Regions from separate parts of the Pseudomonas sp. R1-18 genome, predicted to be linked through region 2. Evidence: predicted binding sites of a transcription regulator. Region 2 holds the regulator's gene; each other region holds the start of a gene.
The links. Region 2 encodes FliA, which starts transcription of late flagellar genes. Its sites were predicted from a motif close to CTAAAGTTTNNNNNNNNNNNGCCGNTAA; they were not measured.

Region 1 (3,278 bases), 1.4 Mb from region 2:
TCAGACCTTGAAGCGCGCTACTACCTGATTGAGATCGGCGGCCAGACGCGACAGTTCGTGGCTGGATGCACTGATCTGATTGGCGCCTTCGGTCGACTGAGTGGACAGGTCACGGATGTTGACGATGTTGCGGTCCACTTCGCGCGCCACCTGCGCCTGCTCCTCGGCGGCGCTGGCGATGACCAGGTTGCGCTCGGAGATCTGGTTGATCGACGAGGTGATTTCAGTCAGCGACTCGCCCGCGCCTTGGGCCAGCACCAGCGTCGAGCCGGCACGGTCGCGGCTGGTGCTCATCGACTCCAGTGCCTGCGCGGAACCGCTGCGCATGGCGCTGACCATCGAATCGATTTCCAGCGTCGACTGCTGAGTGCGATGGGCCAGTGCCCGCACTTCGTCAGCCACCACTGCAAAACCGCGACCCGATTCGCCGGCACGCGCGGCTTCGATAGCGGCGTTGAGCGCGAGCAGGTTGGTCTGCTCGGCAATGGAACGGATCACGTCCAGCACTTTGCCGATGTCCTGGGACTGATCGGCCAGATTCTGCACCAGCGCCGAGGTGGCCTGAACGTTTTCAGTCAGCGTCTGGATCGACTGCACGGTCTCAATCACTCGCGTCTGGCCGGCCTGAGCCGAGGCGCTCGAATGGTTGGATGCATCGGAAGTGGACACCGCATTGCGCGCCACTTCTTCCACCGCCGAGGTCATCTCGTTGATGGCGGTAGCCGCCTGATCGATCTCGGCGTTCTGCTGATGCAGACCGCGATAGCTGTCTTCCGTGACCGAGTTCAGTTCGGTCGCCGCCGATGCGAGCTGGCTGGCGGAGCTGCCGATATGGCGCATCGCCGTGCGCAGGTTGTCCTGCATCGTGCCCAGCGCGCGCAGCAGGCGCGTCACTTCGTCTTCGCCGTCGGCGACGATGTCGTGGGTCAGATCGCCTTGCGCCACGTATTCAGCGGCGAGCACGGCACGTTCCAGCGGGCGGACGATGCTGCGGGTCAGCCACAGAGCCAGGCCAATGGTCGCCAGCGCGGCCAGCACGACGAAGATCAGGACGATTTCACGCGAGGTGTTGTATTGCGACTCGGCTGCCTTGCCTTCCTCGTCGACCCGCGCGGCATAGAAGTCGGCCAGATCGTTGAGCTGCTTACCCGAGCCGTCGACGATCTGCTTCATATCGACCAGCAGCAGCTTGTTCAGCGCTGCGGTGTCGTTCTGCCCGGCGAGCACGAACGACTGGTCCATCGCCTTCTGGTACTCGGCGAGCGACACACGGAACTGGTCGCTGAGCGCCCGCTCTTCCGGGGTGTCGACGAACTTGTCGAGAATCGCCAGTTTCTTGGTCAGATCCTGGTTACGTACGTCCAGCTGGCTGCGGTAGGTCGGGACGTTCTTGGGGTCGTTGTCGAGTGCCAGACGCAGGGAAATAGTGCGCACGCGCAGCATGATCTCGCGGATATCGTTGACGACGCGCATGCTGGGCAGCCAGTTGGTTTCGACCTCGACCTCGCTCTGGCGGATCGCCGACATCTGCACCAGCGCGAACCAGCCCAGTACGGCCACGAGCAGGGAAATCAGGGTAAAGCCCAGGCCCGCGCGGCGAGCGATGGTAAGTTTGCGTAGATTCATGGCCGTAGCTCTTCTTCCAATTGAGAGGCAGCGGTCGACAAAAAGTTGTCGGACAACTTTAGAGCGTATCGACGTGTCATCAGCCTTCTTGAGCGGCGGCGTAACAATTATGTCTGGTTGTGTCCGACGAACGACCCCGCTCGATCTGTCGGCGCGCCTGTCTAGACTCTTACCGACTTCAATTCTGGCTCGTAAAGCCGTGGAGGGTTTGTCATGCATCTGGAAGGGTCTTGCCATTGCGGCGCGGTGGAGTTCAGCGTTACCAGCGCCCACCCCTACCCCTATCAACGCTGCTACTGCTCGATCTGTCGCAAGACTCAGGGCGGTGGCGGATACGCGATCAATCTGTCCGGCGACGCGGCGACTCTCAAGGTCAATGGCCGGGAAAACATCACCGTCTATCACGCCAGAATTCGCCAGGACCATCAGGTCGAAATCAGCAGCGCCGAGCGGCATTTCTGCAGGCATTGCGGCAGCGGCCTGTGGCTGTTCAGCCCGGAATGGCCCGAGCTGGTCCACCCGTTTGCTTCGGCTATCGACACGCCTTTGCCCAAAGCGCCGGAACGCACCCATATGCTGCTCGATTCAAAAGCGTCTTGGGTGGAAATCGACACGCGGGACAACGATCAGTGTTTTGAAGGCTATCCGCAGGAGTCCATTGCTCAGTGGCACGAGCGCCTCGGGCTGATGCGCTGATACAGCGCGCCAGCCCTGAGTGTGGCCCTGACTGTGTCAGCGCGCCGCGAGGCGCCAGACCCTGGCCAGGTCACGCGCCCTGTCATGCAGCAGACTGGCGGCGTTGGCGCATGCGTGTTCCAAGCTGCCCGGTCCGCTGACCACCGAGAACGCGGCGCTGATTCCGTGTTCATACAAGCGCTCGTAGCCTTCGCCCAGGGTTCCGGCCAGCACGATGACCGGCACGCCCTGACGACGGGCGACGCGCGCCACACCGAACGGGGTCTTGCCACGAAGCGTCTGAACATCGAAACGGCCTTCGCCTGTGATGGCCAGATCCGCGCCGGCCAGCGCCTGTTCCAGACCGGTCAGGTCCGCAACCACTTCGACACCGGCACGGAACGACGCGTTAAGGTAAGCCTTGGCCGCGAAGCCCATGCCACCGGCAGCGCCGCTGCCGGGGCTGTCGCGCACGTCCTTGTCCAGTACCCGCGCCGAGTGGTCGGCGAAGTGCCCGAGGGCGGCGTCGAGCGCCAGCACTTGTTGTGGAGATGCGCCTTTCTGCGGGCCGAAAATGTGCGACGCGCCATTGGGTCCGCACAGAGGGTTGTCGACGTCAGCGGCGATTTCGACGCTGACCTGGGCCAGGCGTGGGTCGAGGCCGCTCAGGTCGATACGCGCCAGCCCGGAAAGGGCCAGACCGCCCGCGGGCAGCGGCTGATCGTGGTCATCCAGAAACCGTGCGCCCAGCGCCGCCAGCATACCGCTGCCGCCGTCGTTGGTGGCGCTGCCGCCGATGGCGAGAATAATGCGCTGCGCCCCGGTATCCAGCGCCTGCGCGATAAGCTGCCCGGTCCCATAGGTGCTGGTGACGCAAGCGTCGCGCTGTTCAAGGGTCAGGAGTTGCAAGCCGCTGGCCGTGGCCATTTCGATGATGGCGGTGCGGCTTTGCGCCAGCCAGCCCCATTGTGCGTCGA
Region 2 (3,278 bases):
TCTGGTTCAGCTCATGGATAAGTTGCACAGCGTCGCCGAACCGACCTTTTTCCAGGCTGCTGACGAGCTCTTGTGCGTGTTTCTTCAGGGTCGACTCGAAGTCACCCAATGAATCTCTGTTCTCCATAGCGCCCTCGCGGCATGCATCAGCTATTGACGCGTTCAAAGATCTTTTCGATCTTCTCTTGCAGCACCTGGGCTGTGAACGGCTTGACCACGTAACCATTCACACCGGCCTGAGCGGCCTCGATGATCTGCTCACGCTTGGCTTCGGCGGTTACCATCAGCACGGGAAGACTCTTGAGGCGCTCGTCCTGACGGACCTGGCGCAACAGATCGATACCGGACATGCCCGGCATGTTCCAGTCGGTCACCAGAAAGTCAAAGGCGCCGCTTTGCAGCATCGGCAGCGCGGTAATACCGTCATCCGCTTCCGAAGTGTTGGTGAACCCAAGGTCACGCAACAGGTTCTTGATGATCCGCCGCATCGTTGAGAAGTCATCAACGATGAGGATTTTCATGTTCTTGTCCAATTCGACCTCCAAGCAGTCTTTGACGCGTTCAGCACCTGAACACGCTGTTTACTCAATACTGGCACAGCACACCCCCGGCTGTACGAAACACGACGGGCTTGGCAAACCAACAGGCACATACTGCAAGCGGCCATCAGGTGTGTACCCGAAAGGCCGCTTGCCGATCCGTCCCTGTAACCACGTAACGCTCTGCACAGCCGGGATGCAGACATCGGCACCCTTGCGGATGCCGCCATCTGTCAACGCGCTCGCCACTCTCCCAAACGCCCTCGCAAACGAGCTGCGCACTGGCTGTGTAACTGACTGACCCGCGATTCACTGACTCCAAGGACCTCACCGATTTCCTTGAGATTCAGCTCTTCGTCGTAGTACAGCGCCAACACCAGACGCTCGCGCTCCGGCAGGTTGGCGATTGCTTCGGCCAACGCGGCCTGGAAGCGCTCGTCTTCCAGATCGCGCGACGGTTCGAGCGAACCGCTCGCGCCGTCCTCGTGCAGCCCTTCATGTTCGCCGTCCTGAAGCAAGTCGTCGAAACTGAACAGTCGGCTGCCCAGGGTGTCGTTCAAAATCCCGTAGTAGTCGTCGAGACTCAACTGGAGTTCGGCAGCAACTTCGTGATCTTTAGCGTCACGGCCGGTTTTCGATTCAATTGCACGAATTGCGTCACTGACCATGCGCGTATTGCGGTGCACCGAGCGAGGCGCCCAGTCACCTTTTCGCACTTCGTCGAGCATCGCACCGCGAATCCGGATCCCGGCGTAAGTCTCGAAACTCGCACCCTTGGTGGAGTCGTATTTAGTGGACACTTCCAGCAGGCCGATCATACCGGCCTGGATCAGATCTTCGACCTGAACGCTGGCCGGCAGGCGCGCCAGCAAGTGATAGGCGATACGCTTGACCAGGGGCGCATAGCGCTCGATCAGCTCGTACTGCGAATTTCTGGAAGCCTTGCTATACATTTGGTACCCGCTCGCTGTCATTGGACAGGCCCTGCGCTGGTCTGGTGAACAAGTCGCTCGACGAAGAACTCAAGATGACCTCGTGGATTGGCCGGCAGCGGCCAGGTATCTACTTTCTGGGCGATGGCCTTGAAGGCCAATGCACACTTGGAACGCGGGAACGCCTCATAGACAGCGCGCTGTTTCTGCACAGCCTTGCGCACGCACTCATCGTAAGGCACCGCACCGACATACTGCAGGGCCACGTCCAGGAAACGGTCCGTGACCTTGGTCAGTTTGGCGAACAGGTTGCGACCTTCCTGCGGGCTCTGCGCCATGTTGGCCAGCACCCTGAAACGGTTCATGCCGTAGTCGCGGTTAAGCAATTTGATCAGCGCGTACGCATCGGTGATGGAGGTCGGCTCATCGCAGACCACCAGCAATACTTCCTGAGCCGCGCGTACGAAACTGACCACCGACTCGCCGATCCCGGCGGCCGTATCGATCACCAGCACGTCGAGATTGTCGCCAATCTCGCTGAACGCCTGGATCAGGCCGGCATGCTGCGCGGGCGACAGATGCACCATGCTCTGGGTGCCGGAAGCGGCAGGCACGATACGTACCCCGCCCGGCCCCTGCAGGAGCACGTCGCGCAGCTCGCAACGCCCTTCCATGACATCGGCGAGCGTGCGCTTGGGCGTCAGGCCCAGCAGGACGTCGACGTTGGCCAGACCCAGATCGGCATCCAGCAGCATCACACGCCGACCGAGCTCGGCCAAAGCCAGTGAAAGGTTCACCGACACGTTCGTCTTGCCTACGCCACCTTTGCCACCGGTCACCGCGATGACCTGAACGGGATGCATGCTGCCCATGTTATCTCTTTACCTTGTCTTGCGTAGACCGAAGCCACATTACGGGCTGCACGCTCGAAACCGAACGATGCCTGGCAGACCATTGATGCAGGGACATTCCAGTATTAACCATCACTTAACCCACTCTCTTGCCGGGGTTGTGATAGAGGTCGGCAAACATATCAGCCATCGCTTCTTCACTCGGTTCGTCCTGCATCTGCACACTCACTGCACGGCTCACCAACTGGTGACGACGCGGCAGATGTACATCGTCAGGAATGCGCGGCCCGTCAGTCAGATACGCCACGGGCAACTCATGGCTGATCGCAAGGCTCAACACTTCGCCAAGACTCGCGGTTTCATCAAGCTTGGTCAGAATGCATCCGGCCAGGCCACAACGCTTGTAACTGTGATACGCGGCGGTCAGAACCTGCTTCTGGCTGGTTGTCGCCAGCACCAGGTAATTACGCGCCTTGATGCCACGACCCGCCAGGCTCTCCAGTTGCAGACGCAGCGCAGGATCGCTGGCCTGCAAGCCGGCGGTGTCGATCAACACCACGCGCTTGCGAACCAGAGGCTCCAGCGCCTGAGCCAGCGACTGGCCAGGATCCAGATGGGTCACCGGCACATTCAGAATGCGACCGAGCGTCTTCAGCTGTTCCTGGGCGCCGATGCGGAAGCTGTCCATGCTGACCAGCGCGATGTTCTGCGCGCCGTATTTCAGCACGTAACGGGCGGCCAGCTTCGCCAGGGTGGTGGTCTTGCCCATACCGGCAGGACCCACCAGAGCGATCACACCGCCCTCTTCCAGCGGCTCGACTTCAGGTACAGCAATCATGCGAGCCAGGTGAGCCAGCAGCATCCGCCAGGCCTGACGCGGTTCATCGGTGTCAGGAACCATCGCCAGCAGGTCACGCGACAGCGGGCCGGACAGGCCGACGCGTTGCAGGCGACGC
Region 3 (3,278 bases), 440 kb from region 2:
AAATAGGTGTGTTCAGGAAAGACGAAACCCTTCTCGTCCATGCCGATAGTCACTGCCGCGATTTCCAGCAGCGCGTCGGTCGCCGAGTTGAAACCACCTGTTTCTACATCGACGACCACTGGCAGGTAGCCGCGAAAGCGAGCGGCCATTGGATGGCGAGAGCCGCCACCACCCTGACCGTCCTGTTCGTCGTCGAAATGATCTTCACTCACGCGTGTTCCTCCAGCAGACGCCAGCGCAGTTTTTCACCGGCGCGCAGCGGGATTACGGTCAGCTCGCCAAAGGGCAGGCTGGCAGGGGCAGTCCATTCTTCACGAACCAGCGTGATACGGTCCTGATTGACCGGCAGGCCGTAGAACGCCGGGCCGTGCAGGCTGGCGAAACCCTCCAGTTTATCCAGCGCATTGCGTTGCTCGAACGCCTCGGCGTACAGCTCGATCGCCGCATAGGCGGTGTAGCAACCCGCGCAGCCGCAGGCGTTTTCCTTGGCGTGCTGAGCGTGTGGCGCCGAGTCGGTCCCCAGGAAGAACTTGCCGCTACCGCTGGTGGCGGCATCGAGCAGCGCAACTTGATGCGTGTTGCGCTTGAGAATCGGCAAGCAGTAGAAATGCGGACGAATTCCGCCAACCAGCATGTGGTTGCGGTTATAAAGCAGGTGGTGAGCAGTGATGGTCGCCGCGACGTTGGCGGAAGCTTCGTTGACGAACTGCACGGCCTCGCCGGTCGTGATGTGTTCGAACACCACCTTGAGCGTCGGAAAACGCTCGACTACGCGACGCAGATGCTCGTCGATGAAAACCTTCTCGCGGTCGAAGACATCGATTTCGCCGCGAGTGACTTCACCGTGCACCAGCAGCAGCATGCCGACTTCGGCCATGGCTTCAAGCGCCGGAAATATCTTGTCGATGCTGGTGACACCGGAATCGGAGTTGGTCGTGGCGCCGGCCGGGTACAACTTGGCCGCGTGCACGAAGCCGCTGGCTTTTGCAGTACGTATGTCGTCCGCAGTCGTCTGGTCGGTCAGGTAGAGCACCATCAGCGGCTCGAACCGGCTGCCTGCCGGTCGCGCGGCCAGGATGCGCTGGCGATAGGCATCGGCCTGCAGCGCGTTACGTACAGGCGGCACCAGGTTAGGCATGATAATGGCGCGGCCAAAGGTGCGCGCCACGTCGGCAACGGTATTGGCCAAGACAGCTCCATCACGGAGGTGAATGTGCCAGTCGTCGGGACGCAGAAGGGTCAGGCGGTCAGACATTGGGGATTCCAGGCGGGTCAAACTGCTGGGAATGCTACCGGAAAAGACTCTCTCAGGCACTCGCTATCAAGTTTTGTAGGAAGTAACCGATAGCTCCATGTAGGAAGCAACTTTTGTTTCGCCGTTCATTTTTCATTGGAGCCTCCCGTGCGCCAGCTATATATAGCCCTGCTCAGCGTGTTCGCCAGCCTTCCGGCCATGGCGATCAGTTTCCAGACCCGTCTGGAGAGCATTGAGTGGAAGGTCGAAGGGGATCAGTTCGAATGTCGGCTGTCGCAGCCAATCACCGACTTCGGCGCAGGCGAGTTCGTGCGCCGCGCGGGTGAGCAGGCGACGTTTCGGCTCAAGGCTTCCTACGCAACATTGGGCAGCGGTTCGGCGACGCTACTGGCGGCCGCTGCACCTTGGCAGCCGGGACGCGGCGATATCAACCTGGGTTCGGTTCGTGTCAGTAACGGGGATGTACCGTTCAATACTTCCCAGGCGCAGGCCGCAAGGTTGATCAATGGCCTGATGGAAGGTCGCAGCCCGCTCATCCGTCACTATTCCCGCGACGGCGGCACCATGGAAGTACGGTTGCTGCCGGTCAAATTCAGCAAGGCGCTGGCTGATTACCAGCTATGCACCGCCAAGCTGCTGCCGATGAATTTCGATCAGGTCAAACAGTCGGAGGTCGGCTTCCCCGGCGGCGGAATCGAGCTGGATGCCAAGGCCAAGGCCAGACTGGACACCATGATCGCGTATCTGAAGGCAGACCCGACGGTCAACCATATCGAGCTGGACGGCCATTCCGATAACAGCGGCAACAGGCTGACCAACCGTGACCTGTCGCGTCGTCGCGCTCTGGCGGTCATGGATTACTTCAAGGCCCAAGGCATCCCCGAGCAACAGATCACGCTGCGCTTTCACGGCGAGCGTTACCCGTTGGCACCCAATACCAACAATGCCAACCGCGCGCGCAACCGCCGCGTGAACGTGCACCTTGACCGCGTCGCACCTGAAGAGCGCCCTGTTCCGGTCGCTTCATCGGCAACTGCCGCCGCCACGTCCTGATTTCCTGGTACCGCGAGGCGTAGATTATTGTCGCCTCGTCGTCAGAAGCTGTCGCGCCCCTGTAAATTTACTGGTTTGAACGGTAGAATCGCTGGTTTTCCGTACAACCCGGTGGAGTGATGGCATGGCGGACGTAAACAAGGTAGTTCTCGCGTATTCCGGTGGCCTGGATACTTCGGTAATCCTCAAATGGCTGCAAGATACGTACAACTGCGAAGTAGTGACCTTTACCGCTGACCTGGGTCAGGGCGAAGAGGTCGAGCCGGCGCGTGCCAAGGCTCAGGCCATGGGCGTCAAGGAAATCTACATCGATGATCTGCGCGAAGAATTCGTGCGCGATTTCGTGTTTCCGATGTTCCGTGCCAACACCGTCTACGAAGGCGAGTACCTGCTGGGTACGTCCATCGCTCGTCCGCTGATCGCCAAGCGCCTGATCGAAATCGCCAACGAGACCGGCGCCGACGCCATCTCCCACGGCGCAACCGGCAAAGGTAACGACCAGGTTCGTTTCGAGCTCGGCGCCTATGCACTCAAGCCCGGCGTCAAAGTCATCGCGCCATGGCGTGAGTGGGACCTGCTGTCGCGCGAGAAACTGATGGATTACGCTGAAAAGCACGCGATCCCGATCGAGCGTCACGGCAAGAAGAAATCCCCGTACTCCATGGATGCCAACCTGCTGCACATCTCCTATGAAGGCGGCGTGCTGGAAGACACCTGGACCGAGCACGAGGAAGACATGTGGCGCTGGACCAAGTCCCCCGAGGACGCGCCCAACGTTCCTACTTACCTTGAGCTGACTTACCGTAACGGTGACATCGTCGCCCTGGACGGCGTAGAGATGACGCCAGCCACCGTGCTCGCGACGCTGAACCGTATTGGCGGCGAGAACGGTATCGGCCGTCTGGACATCGTGGAAAACCGTTACGTGGGCATGAAGTCCCGTGGCTGCTACGAAACCCCGGGTGGCACC

Region 1: the regulator FliA is predicted to act here: its motif matches at 1,692-1,719, upstream of J3P77_RS13690 (methyl-accepting chemotaxis protein).
Region 3: the regulator FliA is predicted to act here: its motif matches at 1,321-1,348, upstream of J3P77_RS05340 (flagellar protein MotY).

The regions. Positions count from the first base shown of each region.
Region 1 covers NZ_CP071658.1:2,978,492-2,981,769, forward strand. Annotated here, with positions in the region: gene J3P77_RS13690 (methyl-accepting chemotaxis protein) at 1-1,626, opposite strand; gene J3P77_RS13695 (GFA family protein) at 1,840-2,322, shown strand; gene J3P77_RS13700 (glycerate kinase) at 2,359-3,278, opposite strand, start outside.
Region 2 covers NZ_CP071658.1:1,600,874-1,604,151, reverse strand. Annotated here, with positions in the region: gene J3P77_RS07485 (protein phosphatase CheZ) at 1-127, opposite strand, end outside; gene J3P77_RS07480 (chemotaxis response regulator CheY) at 147-521, opposite strand; gene fliA (RNA polymerase sigma factor FliA) at 773-1,513, opposite strand; gene fleN (flagellar synthesis regulator FleN) at 1,510-2,343, opposite strand; gene flhF (flagellar biosynthesis protein FlhF) at 2,459-3,278, opposite strand, start outside.
Region 3 covers NZ_CP071658.1:1,160,301-1,163,578, forward strand. Annotated here, with positions in the region: gene rnt (ribonuclease T) at 1-212, opposite strand, end outside; gene pyrC (dihydroorotase) at 209-1,255, opposite strand; gene J3P77_RS05340 (flagellar protein MotY) at 1,403-2,308, shown strand; gene J3P77_RS05345 (argininosuccinate synthase) at 2,433-3,278, shown strand, end outside.